Regions from separate parts of the Pseudoalteromonas sp. 13-15 genome, predicted to be linked through region 3. Evidence: predicted binding sites of a transcription regulator. Region 3 holds the regulator's gene; each other region holds the start of a gene.

Region 1 (3,379 bases), 1.5 Mb from region 3:
ACATGAATATAAGCAAAATAGATTTAAATTTACTTGTATACCTCGATACACTACTTCGAGAGTGCAACGTTACACGCGCAGCAAATCAACTTAGCATTACTCAACCGGCCATGAGTAACGGCCTAAAGCGCCTTCGAAACCTTTTTAATGATCCTATTTTAGTTCGTACCAGCGATGGTATGGTACCAACAGAGCGTGCCATAGAGTTACAGCCAGTTATTCGTGGCATACTTATGACACTTGAAGAAACACTCGCACCAAATAGAGAGTTTGAAGCCAGCCAAAGTAAACGTGTATTTAGGATAATGGCCAGTGACTATGCAGCAAGCACACTTGCACCAAAACTACTGAGCAAACTGCACGAAGAAGCCCCAGATACAACCTTAGATATACTTACGCCAAGTGACGTGACCTTTCATGATGTTGAAAATGGTAAAGTAGATATGGCAATCAACCGCTTTGAAAATCTACCACAATCGTTTCACCACAAACGTATTTGGAAAGACAGCTTTTGCTGCCTTGTAAAAGCAGACAACCCAATTATTGAAAACTTCAGCCTTGATAGCTATCTAAAAGCGCGCCATATATGGGTGAGTAAAACGGGGTTTGGTGTGGGCGTTGGTATGGACCCTAAAGATGTGCAAAAGCTAGGTTGGGTTGATGAAGCACTTGCTCACTTTGGGAAACACCGAAATATTGCCACATTTACACGTAATTACCATGTAGCCATTCACTTGGCAAAAGAGCAAAATTTAGTGGCCACTTTGCCATCAAAGGCCGCAAATATTTATTTAGACGATGCCGGCCTTAAAATTTTAGAGCCACCATTTCCTATTCCTCCTTTTGAGTTAGATATGATCTGGAGCCCACTGCTACACAGGGATGCAAGCCATATTTGGCTTCGCCAAAAAGTAGCTGAAGTGGCTGATGAGCTAAAATAAACTTATTACACGGTTATTTGTAAGATTTGCTAGGCGTAAAATTATTTTTCGCCTAGTTATTTTTAATAATAAAAATATACAATTAAATATCAACAACTTAAACCACCCTTTTAAAATGGAATGGCCCTTGCTTTAGTTATGATAAGTTTCATTCATAACATTAAAGAGGTCATTATGAACACCCTTCAAGGAACAGACGCTAATCATATTTCAGACATCATTCAAGTAATGAACAGCGGTATCGATTTTTACCAAAAAGCACAAGAAAATATTAAAGACCCTGCTATTGGAGCATTATTCCAGCGCATGATTGACGCACGCAGAGTCAGCGTTGAACGCCTGCAACCCTATGCTATTAACGAGCAAGGTGAGCGAGAGGAAGGCTCTTCATTTGCTGTTGAAGCGCGCAGAGCATACACCGCACTTCTTACTACATTTGGCTCAAACAACGACAGCACGTATGTAAGCGAGCTGGAAGAAGTTGAAGACAAAACACTAGCAGAAATTAAAGAAGCGATGGATAAGCCACAACCCGCAGATTGTGAAGCCGCGCTTGCTGCAACACTTCTTACAATGCAAAGCTGTCATGCTGAAATGAGCCGTATGCAAAAAAGCTAAATAACCTGAATTCTATTTTAGCTATTCAGTAAATTATTCCCCATACAAACCCAGCGATAGGCTGGGTTTTTTATTGCTTTAAAATCATTTAACCTGTTTGAGTAACATGTCAGAACATAGTTTATACAAATATTTAATGTTATTAGAATATTTATTTAACTGTATTATTTTTCAGCTGTGCTAGTTTTGTTAATAGGATCCTAAAAACCTCGCTGTGGCGCCGCAGCTTTAATTAAAATAGTAAGGTCCAATATGAAAAATAAAACAGCTAAACTGCAAAATAACGCCGACGTAGACATGACCCCAATGCTTGATATTGTGTTCATACTGCTCATATTTTTTATTGTTACTACTTCATTTGTTAAACCCGTCGCCATTGAATTAAATCGCCCATTAGACAAACCAAGTATTGAAAAACAAAGTAAAAATGCAGTTTTCAGTATTGATGCAAATAACGGCGTTTACTTTTCAGGGAGGTTAATTGACTTGGAGCAAGTGTCGAACAACTTAGCCATGTTTGCAGCTAAATATAAAATAAGCTCTGTGCTTATAAAAGCAGATGAAAACAGCAAGCACAACACACTGATGACTGTGATGAATAGCATTAAAGAGTACGACAACTACGCTATTAGCTTGGTTTCTGACTAAAACCTGTTAGCTAATTAGCCTTAAATATAAACCCAAAAAAAGGGCCTTGCGGCCCTTTGAGTTAAATAACGAAAGGGAGAGTTATTTATTAAAAACGGTACTCTGCGCCTACATAGTAGTACGCGCCGTTAAAGCCAAAAGGTGCTGAACGACGAGAGTATTCAAACACACCGTTACTACTTACAACGGTATTGCCGTTAGCATCTACAATTGTGCCTGTACGAGAGTTGCCAATTTCATTTTTGTCTGGGTATACATCAAACAAATTATTAGCGCCTACATTCACAGATAGGTTTTCGTTAATGAAGTAATTAACTTTTACGTCTGTTAATATTTCGGCACCGTAAGTTTGACGGCCACCGTCTTCAACTGTGTATTCACCAAAGCGATTAAGCGACAGATTAACGGTCCAATCTTCGTTTTGGTAAAGCGCACTTAGGTTAATACGATCTTCTGGTTGCCACTCTTCAATAATCGAAATTTCTTGATCTGAAAACACACTTTCTACCGGCACAGTTTCAAGGCCTGAGCCAGAAGGTGTGAATAACGAAACAACTTCAGTTTCTGTAAAGTTTGCAGCAAGGGTAAAATCAAGTGTGCCGCCAAACCCTTCAGTGTTATATGTTGCAACAAAATCTATACCGCTGGTTTCAGTGTCTGCGCCGTTTAAGAAAAACTGACCGGCACCTGCACCAGAGCTAACAAGCGCTGCGTCTAAGCTAGTAGATAGCCCTTTACCTAAACGGTTACTAATAACAATTCGGTCATCAATGTCGATTGAGTAGTAATCTACTGTTACGTTAATGCTGTCTGTTACGTTATACACAATACCTAAGCTACGGTTTTGAGACTTTTCTTCTTTAAGTTTTGGAATACCTAAACTTTGCGCCAGTGTTGAATCGTTTCTAAACGTGCCCACTTCTTCGGCTACTAATGTGCCATTTGGACCTACAACAAACTGTGTACTAATGTTGTTAAAGTAAAGTTGTTGCATAGATGGCGCTCTAAAACCTGAGCTTAATGCGCCACGTAATGAAATATCGTCTGTAATTGCCCAGTTACCTGCTAACTTAAAGTTAACCGTATCACCAAAGCCTTTGTAGTTATCGTAACGAAGTGCGCCAGATAAAATAACGTCTTCAATAACATATGCTTCAGCGTCTAAGTAAAAC
Region 2 (3,379 bases), 510 kb from region 3:
TCGCCATTGGTGGGTTTTCGACTTATGATGCTTCTATGGGCCATTTCGACAGCCCGGTTATTAACTTTATTTGTGTATTCTTTTTAATCATTGCCGCTATTAACTTCTCCTTGCACTACGCTGCGGTGGCAAGCCGGAACGTGCAGGTCTACATTCGCGATCCCGAGTTTAAAGTATTTTTATGCATTCAATTGGCGCTGGTGGTTATTTGTTTTACTGTGTTGTCGTCGAACGAGATATACGCCAATGGTGATGAAACCCTTGACCAAGCACTATTTCAAGCGGTATCAATGAGTACAACGGCGGGTTTTGCTACCGATAACTTTTCAACATGGCCGCTGTTTTTACCTATTTTATTAATATTTTCGAGCTTTATTGGTGGTTGTGCAGGGTCTACCGGGGGCGGTATGAAAGTGGTGCGCGTGTTTTTACTTTACCTGCAAGGCGTACGTGAGCTAAACCGCCTAGTGCACCCTCGTGCTATTTATTCAATCAAACTTGGCCGTAAAGCATTGCCCGATAAGGTTGTAGAAGCTGTGTGGGGGTTCTTCTCTGCCTATGCTTTAGTATTTATTATTATTATGCTGGCGCTTATGGGTACGGGAATGGATAATATTACGGCGTTTTCGGCCACGGCAGCGTGTTTAAATAACTTAGGTCCAGGGTTGGGTGATGTTGCCTCGCATTATGGTGCAATAACCGACGGCGCTAAATGGTTGCTGACTATTGCAATGGTATTTGGCCGACTAGAAATTTTTACTTTGCTTGTGTTATTTACGCCTACGTTTTGGCGCGGATAAAACACAACGTTTTACTACTATGTTTATGGAATGGATATGCCAGCAACACATGCAGATAAATTAAATAATATACCGGTTGGCAGTTTAGTTGACTTAGAAATATTAACACCCACTAGCAGTAAGCGCGTGAAAACAGAAATGGTAGGCTTGCTTGATGAAAAGTTTATTATTTTAAACTTTCCTACAGCCAAACGTTTACCGGGTGCAAATGATTACTTACGAGATGGCGTCACCGTAGTTGTAAGAGCATTAATAGAGGGGGATGATGGACAAATAATTGCGTTTAGACAGCAAATTAAATCTATTGCATCACACCCCGTTAGGCTGATTTTTATAAACTACCCCAAGCAAGTTCAGCTATTTAGTTTACGTTCGCAAACCCGTATTCCAACTCTATTACCTGCAAAACTTAAACTCAGTGATGACAAGGTACTCGATGGTGTTATAAAAGATATTTCACTAACGGGGGCTATGTTTGATGTAAAAACTGACGCAGATCTAGAAAGCATCAAAGACTCACAATGCACTGTGGTATTAGGTAGTAATAGCAAAGGCTTTGAAGGCGAAGTGTGCAGCGTGAAAGATCATAATGCAGGCGTGCGTTGCGGCATTAAGTTATTAGCCAGTAAAGAAGAGATGAAAGCTTTTATGAAAGAGCACTTTATTGACCCCGCTATGATAGAACTCGATGCCGATTAGGTTTTAATGTCGCTATTTTGCAACAAAATAGCGACTTTTTACTTTATGAACGAAAATAAATTACCAACCTCTAAATTATTATTTTTTATTAAATAAAAACAGAGATATAGCATTAAAATTTTTTATATTTTATTTTATTTTTACACCTTGTTCAGTTTAAAACTTCCTGCTCAATACCTAATTACACCTTGATCATTTAAATAACTTTGCTTTGTGGTTTTTTACATTAAACCTAAATATCTGATTTTTAATAACTTATAGTTTTTAATTAAACCAGCGTTGCTAAATAGCTACAAAAATAATGCTTAAATTTGCACTTTTTTCAGTGTTTAACACGTAAGGCACTGAAAAATATAAACTAATAAATATTGGCATTTAAGTTGTAATAGTCTGGTTGTACTAATCGAAAAACGTGATTAACAGTAAGTACCAATCACTCACATACAACTTGAAGGATACATACTATGAAACGCATTAATAAAAAATTAGCACTTATCGCACTCGCTTCTTCGTCAGCCGCTTTTGCAGGCTCTGACTTTAATACACTCGATGTAGACGGTAATGGTGCAATTAGCCAAGCCGAAGCATCAGTTGATGCAAAATTAATGAGCATGTTCTCAGAGCTCGATACAGACCAAAATGGTGAGTTATCAAAAGAAGAGTTTTCAAAAGCCTAAATTCAGTAAATGGAATCCTGAGTTGCCAAAGACAACCTAAGTAGGCAAGGGAGCTTACGAAAAAGGATAACAAGGAAGTGAAACCATTTTAAAAGGTAATAAGCCCATTTTTTTGATAGAACATTAAGTATGAAGGATTAAGTTATGAAACATTTAAATAAAGCATTAGCACTTATTGCATTAGCGTCTTCTTCAGCTGCGTTTGCAGCATCAGATTTTGACAGTTTAGATACCGACAGCAGTGGAGCAATTAGCCCAAGTGAAGCGGCAATAGACACCGATTTAATGGCTGAGTTTACAGAGCTAGATACAGATGGTAACGGTGAGCTTTCTAAAGACGAGTTTGCAAAATTTTAAAGTTAGCCGGTATTGGTTTAGCTATTTTTCACAGACAGGGATCTTAGAAAAGGATTTCTCATTTTACTAGGAACATTACTATGAAAACATTAAATACAACACTTGCGGTTTTAGTTTTAGCATCTTCTTCAGCAGCTTATGCAGCGGTAGACTTTGCATCGTTTGATAGCAACAGTGACGGTGTTATCAGCATGGAAGAAGCTCAAGTAAACTCACAACTAGTGAAAATTTTTAAAGATTTAGACACAGATGGAAATGGTGAGCTTTCTAAAGAAGAATTTGCCAAAGTACAGTAGCATTGATAAGCCCCAATCATACTCCACTAAAGCCGCCATGTTCAGCGGCTTTTTTGTGTTTGATGCGTTATAAAAATATAGCACTTACTTGGAAGAGCTTTTCTACTACGTTGATATGCTTTTTATCAATTAAAAACATAATCACGTGATCGCCCGACATAATAATGGTGTCGTCGTGGGCAATGAGTACATCGTCGTTACGCACAATGGCCCCAATAGTTGTTCCGGCTGGTAGTTTTATATCGGCAATTGCACGGCCAACTACTTTGGAGGTATTTTCATCGCCATGAGCAACTGCTTCAATAGCCTCTGCAGCCCCTTTACGCAATGAATACACGTTAACAATATCACCTCGACGTACATGGGTTAACAATGCAGAAATTGTTGCCTGTTGCGGCGATATGGCAATGTCTATTTCGCCACCTTGTACTAGGTCTACATACGCACCACGTTGAATAAGCACCATGGTTTTTTGCGCGCCCATGCGTTTGGCAAGCATGGCCGACATAATATTGGCTTCATCGTCGTTGGTAACGGCAATAAACACATC
Region 3 (3,379 bases):
TATAGCATCAAAATTAATCGGTGTTTCACTTACTAACACCAATGCTAAAGGTTCTTGTGCGCCGCTCATTCGGCCATGTGGAATAGCAATACCTCTTCCTATCCCTGTGCTGCCTAGCTTTTCGCGGGTTAATAAAGCGCCCAAAATATCCTGTTGAGATAAATACGGTAATTTATCGTGAGCCAGCTCGCTAATAAACTCTAAAATTCTTTTTTTACTATTAAAAAGGACCGCAGCTTTACTGCAGTCCTCGCATATAAGTGAACTTAATTTCATCATATTAGTGTCGAGCAAGCTTCTCTTTGTGTTTAATTACTTGACGGTCAAGCTTGTCAATCAATGAATCAATAGCTGCATACATATCTTGATGTTCAGTGGATGCGAATAATTCAGCACCACTTACATGAATAGTTGCTTCTGCTTTTTGATTTAATTTTTCTATATCAAGAATGACATGAACATTATTAATATGATCAGAGTGCCTTTCTAGCTTCGCAAATTTGGTATTTATATAGTCTCTTAATGAATCAGTTAGTTCTACATGACGACCAGTTAAATTTAGTTGCATAAGCATTACCCTCTTTGTTTAGCGTCTTAGATCAGGCTCTTTCGCTGATTTGACGGTGGAATAGCAAGAGATTCGCGATATTTTGCGATTGTACGTCTCGCTACTTTAATTCCTTGCTCAGCCAATATATCCGCAATTTTGCTATCACTCAATGGTTTTGCTGAGTTTTCTGCTGCGATTAATTTTTTAATAAGTGCACGTATTGCCGTAGATGAACATTCTCCACCATTTTCGGTACTTACGTGGCTTGAGAAAAAGTATTTAAGCTCAAATATTCCACGCGGTGTGTGCATATACTTTTGCGTAGTTACGCGCGAAATTGTTGATTCGTGCATTTCTACCATTTCGGCAACATCATTTAAAACCATCGGTTTCATGGCTTCTGGCCCGTGTTCAAAAAAGCCCTGTTGTTGTTTAACAATACAGTTAGTTACTTTTAAAAGTGTATCATTTCTACTTTCTAAGCTTTTTATAAACCATTTAGCTTCTTGTAAATGTGAGCGAATAAATTGACTGTCGCCGCTTGATTTAACTGTACGCGACATCGCTGCATATTGGCTGTTTACACGAATTTTTGGCATGCTGTCTGGGTTTAACTCTACAATCCAGCGGCCTTTAATTTTTTTAACTGACACATCAGGTATTACATACTCAGACTCTTCTCGTACTATTGTGTCTGCAGGCTTAGGGTTAAGCGTATGAATAAGTGTCATTACTTCTTTAAGCTCATCTTCTTTGAGCTTCGTTTTTTTCATTAATGTACGGTAGTCACGAGCAGCTAACAAATCAATGTGCTCGGTTAAAATCATTTTTGTTTCATCAATAAAAGGCGTGCCTTTATCAAATTGATTTAACTGAATACACAAACACTCTTGTAAGCTACGTGCCGCAATACCCACTGGGTCAAATAGCTGAATGCGCTTTAATACAGCTTCTATTTCGTCAAGTTCAACCTCAACGTCATCGTCGTTATCTTGATTAAAGCTCTCTAAAATCTCTTCGCAACTGAGTGTCAGTATGCCTGAATCATCCACCGCTTCTACAATAGCAATAGCAATGGCTTCATCTGTAGGGCTAAATGGCGTTAATTGTAATTGCCACATTAAGTATTCGTGAAGCGTTTCAGTTGATGCGCCCTGATATATAGACTCATCTTCAGGCATTGGTCCTGAAGATGATGCAGGGGCTGCACTCATGTACTCATCCCAGCTAACGTCCATTGCCATGTCGTCACTTACGGTATCTTTAGCAAGCGCTTCACCACTGTCTTGTTCATACTCGCTAGGGGCTTCATCTGCAGATACGGTTACTGTAACTTCATCGTTATCTGCTTTTTGCTCATTTTTGCCCGCAAGGTCATCGGCGTAGTCTTGCTCCTCAACCTCAAGTAATGGGTTGCTGTCGAGCGCTTCTTGTATTTCTTGCTGAAGATCCAATGTGCTTAATTGCAGCAAGCGAATAGCTTGTTGCAACTGAGGTGTCATTGTAAGTTGCTGGCCCATGCGCAGCTGTAGTGATTGCCTCATGTATCTCTAACAATCCTTTTAAGTTGTTATAATTAATACTAGCAGATGCTTATAAATAAGGCGTAAATGTTACAGCCTAAATTGCTCGCCTAAATATACATCGCGTACAGTTTTATCATTTAATACGTGTTCAGGGGTACCAGAAGCAATCAGTTCCCCATGAGAAACAATGTAGGCTTTTTCACAAACATCAAGGGTTTCTCTCACATTGTGGTCTGTTATTAATACGCCAATACCACGGTTTTTCAGGTGTTCAATAATCTTTTTAATATCTAATACTGAGATAGGGTCAACACCGGCAAAAGGTTCGTCTAACAAAATAAACTTTGGATCTGCAGCTAAAGCACGTGCAATCTCCACTCGGCGACGTTCTCCGCCCGATAATGCCATGCCTTTGCTGTCGCGAATGTGTTGAATGCTAAATTCATCTAATAGATTATTCAATGTATCTTCTCTGGCTTGTTTAGTGAGCTCCTTTCGAGTTTCTAAAATAGACATTAAGTTTTGATACACTGTTAATTTTCTGAATATAGACGACTCTTGTGGTAAGTAGCCAATGCCTAATCTAGCACGACTGTGCATAGGTAAAAGCGTAATATCGTTATCATCGATAGATATTTTGCCTTTGTCGCTAGGGACTAAGCCTACAATCATGTAAAAGGTTGTTGTTTTACCTGCGCCGTTTGGCCCAAGCAAGCCTACAATACTGCCAGCTTTAACTTCTAAGCCCACATTTTTTACAACTTCACGGCCTTTGTAGCTTTTGGCTAGTAGCTCTGCTTTTAATGTGCTCATGGTTGGCCTTTGTCATTTTTTTTAGGCTCCACAGGCACTAAGATAGTGTGTACACGGTCAGTTGAGCTTTCATCTTTTTCGGCGCTAATAAGCTGCTGTTCTATATCGTAGGTAATGCTTTTAGCATTCATTTTTTGCCCAGCTTGAGATATCTCTGCATCTCCAATTAATGTTAAAAAACGCGTTGAAACATCGTACCTAACTTCATTAGCGCTGGCGCTCATTATTGTGCCGTCGGCTTGTTTTTCTTCAAAATATGCAGGCGTACCTGTGGCAATTAACAATTGCTTGTTGTCGCCTAGCTCATCGCGCTTGTGAACCTCAAGGCGGTCTGCGGTAATTTTTCTGTCGCCATGAATAATTTCAACATTTTTTTCGAAGATACCTACGTTTTCTTTTAGTTGACCCTCTTGTTTATCCGCACTAATCGAAATTTGATTTGCAGAAATTGGCGCTGTTGTTTCAGCGGCATTAGTACCTAATGCAAGTA
Region 4 (3,379 bases), 1.5 Mb from region 3:
TCAGTTGTTTAAACCTTTGTTTAATAACCCAAGTAGAATTTATTCACGAGATAGCTTAATGGATACCATGTACACCGATCAGCGTATTGTGAGTCATAGAACGATTGACAGCCACATAAAAAAATTGCGTAAAAAGCTGGATGAATTAACTAAAACAGAGAGTGTGATTCAATCTGTTTATGGGGTAGGTTATCGCTTTGTACACCCGCAATAAGGGAGCAAAGCGATTAACAAAAACGTTGGCGTTTTATTCTTCGTCTGAAAAGTTAATGCGCGCTAGTCGCTCTTGCTCTTCATCGGCTGCAGCTTGTATCTCGTCTAGTACTGAATCAACGTCAGCTTCTTCGCTGTCATCTTCAAATTCACCGGTGAGTATAGAATTAGGTGTAAGTTTTGCCTCTTCAAATAGCGCCCACATTTCTTTAGCGTATTGGGTATTTAACAACTCAGGTGCAAACTCACTATAGTAACGACGCATGTTGTTTACGTCACGAGCAAACATGGCTTCAGCGCTATTGTTAGCAGACGCATTTACAGCTTGCGGTAAATCAATAATCACAGGGCCTTTATCGTCAACAAGCACGTTAAACTCTGATAAGTCTCCATGAATAATACCCGCGCACAGCATAAGCATAATGTAATGCATCATCAGTGTATGTTGTTTTATAGCTTCCTCTTTACTCATACTTACATGGCCTAGCTGCGGCGCAACATCGCCTTCGCTGTCAGACACAAGCTCCATAAGTAAAACACCATCAACACAAAAGTATGTATCGGGTACACGCACACCGGCTCTAGCTAAACGAGAAAGAGCATCAACCTCAGCATTTTGCCAAATTTCTTCTTCTAACTGGCGCCCGTAACTTGAGCGTTTTCCCATTGCGCGAGCTTGGCGACCACCGCGAACTTTTCGGCCTTCTTGGTATTGTGCGGCTTTTTTAAAACTGCGTTTAACAGCATCTTTATAAACCTTTGCACACCGAATGTGTTCACCACAGCGAACTACAAATACATCGGCTTCTTTACCGCTCATTAGTCGGCTAAGTACTTCATCAATTAAACCGTCATCGATAAGGGGGTGTAAGCGTTTTGGTGTTTTCACAGCTTGCCTGCTAAGTGGAGTTGGTTATTAATCATTATTTAAGAAAGTGCTCTGTAATTAGTTGTTTTATATGCTCAAGCAGTATATCAGCTTTGAGAATTAAGGGCAGTATTACGCGCATTTACACATGCTTGCGTTAGCTTATCTGCTGATTGTAAATTGAGCAACCAGAACGCCCTAGAACACATCAATTTTTTAAATCATTTAATACTTCCTTATTGTTTGCACATTTTTTGCGTTTTTAAGGTGTAAGTTTACGGTATCAACACGCCCTAAATATAAGGTTATTACTATGAAGCATTTAACATCAACGGCAATGATTGTATTACTTAGCATTGTTTTTTCGGCCAATATTGCTGCAAAAGGAAGTAATAACAAACCGCCTAAGCCAGACTTTTCAACTCTCGACACCGATGGCAATGGTGCAATTAGTTTTGATGAATTTAATACTAAAAAGCCACCTCACGGTGACGCACAGACTATTTTTGATGAAATTGATGCTGACGGTAATGGGGAAATCAGCGAGCAAGAATTAAGTGAACATAAACCACCTCGTCGTGAACGTTGAAAGGAAACTAACATGATCAATTCAATAAACAATAACGCTACTAATTTTATGCCGCAGCAAAAAAGCCAAGCTGTATCGCTAACATCAGAACAAAGTGATTTTGTAAAAGAAACGCTAGCGCAATTTGATCCCGAAAACTTAACCTCTGAAGATGCAAAGAGCATTCAAGCTGCGTTTGAAGAGCAGGGTATTTCACCGACTAAAGAGCTGGCAGAATTGATGAGCGAGCTTGAATTTGATGCTAAAAGTATTGGTGATGCTGGCCGACCTGAAGGGCAAAGACCGCCTCCACCGCCACAAAATTCACTAGAGCAAGTTAATACAGAAGATGTAGTAAGTTACCTTGATGAATTACTCGAGCAGTATTCAAGCCAAATAAACGATGAAGATAAAGACGCTATACTATCGGCTGTTCAAGAAAAGTTTGGCTTGTCTGAATCTGATTCGTTACTCAGTATTAAAGCGTAAATATGTGTAAAAGCTGACACAAAAAGCCCAGTAATACTGGGCTTTTTGTGTAGGTGGTTAGTTTAAGCGGGTTTTAATTTTACTGGTGCCATCTTCTTCGGTAAATTTAAATACAAAGTCTTTTTTACCGTCTTGGTTAATGTCAACTAACAAAATATCTTTACTTTTTTTAGGTAGGGTTAATTTTATTTTTTTACGCTTTTTGCTTAGCAAATTGTTCTCTTCGCCGTAGTAAACATAGAGCGTTTTTTTGCTGTATTTATATACCGCATCAGTTTTGTCATCCCCGTTTATATCGCCTATGTATAAGGGTGGGGTTGCATCGCCATTGCTCATATTTATTTCCATCTCAAGGTCAATTTCTATACTTGATTTACTAGCAAATGAGCCATCGGTTTGTTGCTTATATATATTCATTTCTACATCTACGTCAGTTTTACCACCGCCCATAGCCATAGAGGCAATAGTTCCAAGGCCAATGTCTAAGTCCATTGTTTGCAGGTCTATTAAGCCATCGTTATTAAAGTCTGTTTCAAATACAAGCTGACTAGGGCCGCTGGTATTTAACAATTTAATAGGTGTTTGACTAAACCCTGTTTTATTACCTAAATAAAGGTTATGCGCTATGTCAATATCGAGCGAATCCATACCTTCCACTGGTTTATATTGCTTGGTAATAAAGTCTAAATAGCCATCGTTGTTTATATCAAGAAGCTGCTTTATTTTGCGTTTTTCACCGTTACTAAGCTCACCCAACTCAATATTAAAATTAACGTCAACCATGGCTTTGTTGTAACCATTAGTATTTGCGTAAAGCACATCGGCGCCTTGTTTATTTAAAAACACTAAGTCATTTAGGCCGTCGTGATTAAAATCTGTAATTGTAGGTTGGTTATTAATATCAACCTCAAGGGTGAGACCATCTTTTGAAAAATCACCAGTAAACTGCGTCTTTTTTTCAAAAGTATGAGGGGTAAATTGGCCGTTACTAGTTTGAATATAAAGGGTTGTTTGGTTTAAGTCTGGGAGCAAAATATCACTCAGGCCATCTTTGTTGGCATCAATGATAAAGTTTATTTTTTCAAACTCTGTTACTTCTAACTGGTTTATTACAGATGTATATGCAAATAAAAGTGAAGGTTTTTCTTTATCCGCTTTGTAAATGCCGTCACTTGCTACCACAAGCGCTTGCTTATCGCTTGTATTAGCAAGTGTTGCCACGTCAAAACCAATTGCATTGT

The links. Region 3 encodes sigma-54, which starts transcription at its own class of promoters, with help from an activator protein. Its sites were predicted from a motif close to GTTGGCACGNNNNTNGNNT; they were not measured.
Region 1: ATS72_RS05355 (ferritin-like domain-containing protein) is a predicted target of sigma-54. The motif match lies at 1,056-1,074, and genes of this name have one in related genera.
Region 2: ATS72_RS11565 (EF-hand domain-containing protein) is a predicted target of sigma-54. The motif match lies at 1,867-1,885, and genes of this name have one in related genera.
Region 4: ATS72_RS07280 (EF-hand domain-containing protein) is a predicted target of sigma-54. The motif match lies at 1,323-1,341, and genes of this name have one in related genera.

Annotation. Positions count from the first base shown of each region.
Region 1 is NZ_CP019162.1:1,153,110-1,156,488, forward strand. It holds gene ATS72_RS05350 (LysR family transcriptional regulator) at 3-941, shown strand; gene ATS72_RS05355 (ferritin-like domain-containing protein) at 1,116-1,559, shown strand; gene ATS72_RS05360 (ExbD/TolR family protein) at 1,812-2,207, shown strand; gene ATS72_RS05365 (TonB-dependent receptor plug domain-containing protein) at 2,296-3,379, opposite strand, start outside.
Region 2 is NZ_CP019162.1:2,504,966-2,508,344, forward strand. It holds gene ATS72_RS11555 (TrkH family potassium uptake protein) at 1-800, shown strand, start outside; gene ATS72_RS11560 (flagellar brake domain-containing protein) at 837-1,499, shown strand; gene ATS72_RS11565 (EF-hand domain-containing protein) at 1,964-2,176, shown strand; gene ATS72_RS11570 (calmodulin) at 2,321-2,533, shown strand; gene ATS72_RS11575 (calmodulin) at 2,614-2,829, shown strand; gene trkA (Trk system potassium transporter TrkA) at 2,897-3,379, opposite strand, start outside.
Region 3 is NZ_CP019162.1:3,017,532-3,020,910, forward strand. It holds gene ptsN (PTS IIA-like nitrogen regulatory protein PtsN) at 1-276, opposite strand, end outside; gene hpf (ribosome hibernation promoting factor) at 281-568, opposite strand; gene ATS72_RS13970 (RNA polymerase factor sigma-54) at 595-2,094, opposite strand; gene lptB (LPS export ABC transporter ATP-binding protein) at 2,164-2,889, opposite strand; gene lptA (lipopolysaccharide transport periplasmic protein LptA) at 2,886-3,379, opposite strand, start outside.
Region 4 is NZ_CP019162.1:1,565,391-1,568,769, reverse strand. It holds gene ATS72_RS07290 (response regulator) at 1-214, shown strand, start outside; gene ATS72_RS07285 (PA4780 family RIO1-like protein kinase) at 248-1,102, opposite strand; gene ATS72_RS07280 (EF-hand domain-containing protein) at 1,395-1,670, shown strand; gene ATS72_RS07275 (hypothetical protein) at 1,683-2,138, shown strand; gene ATS72_RS07270 (FG-GAP repeat domain-containing protein) at 2,196-3,379, opposite strand, start outside.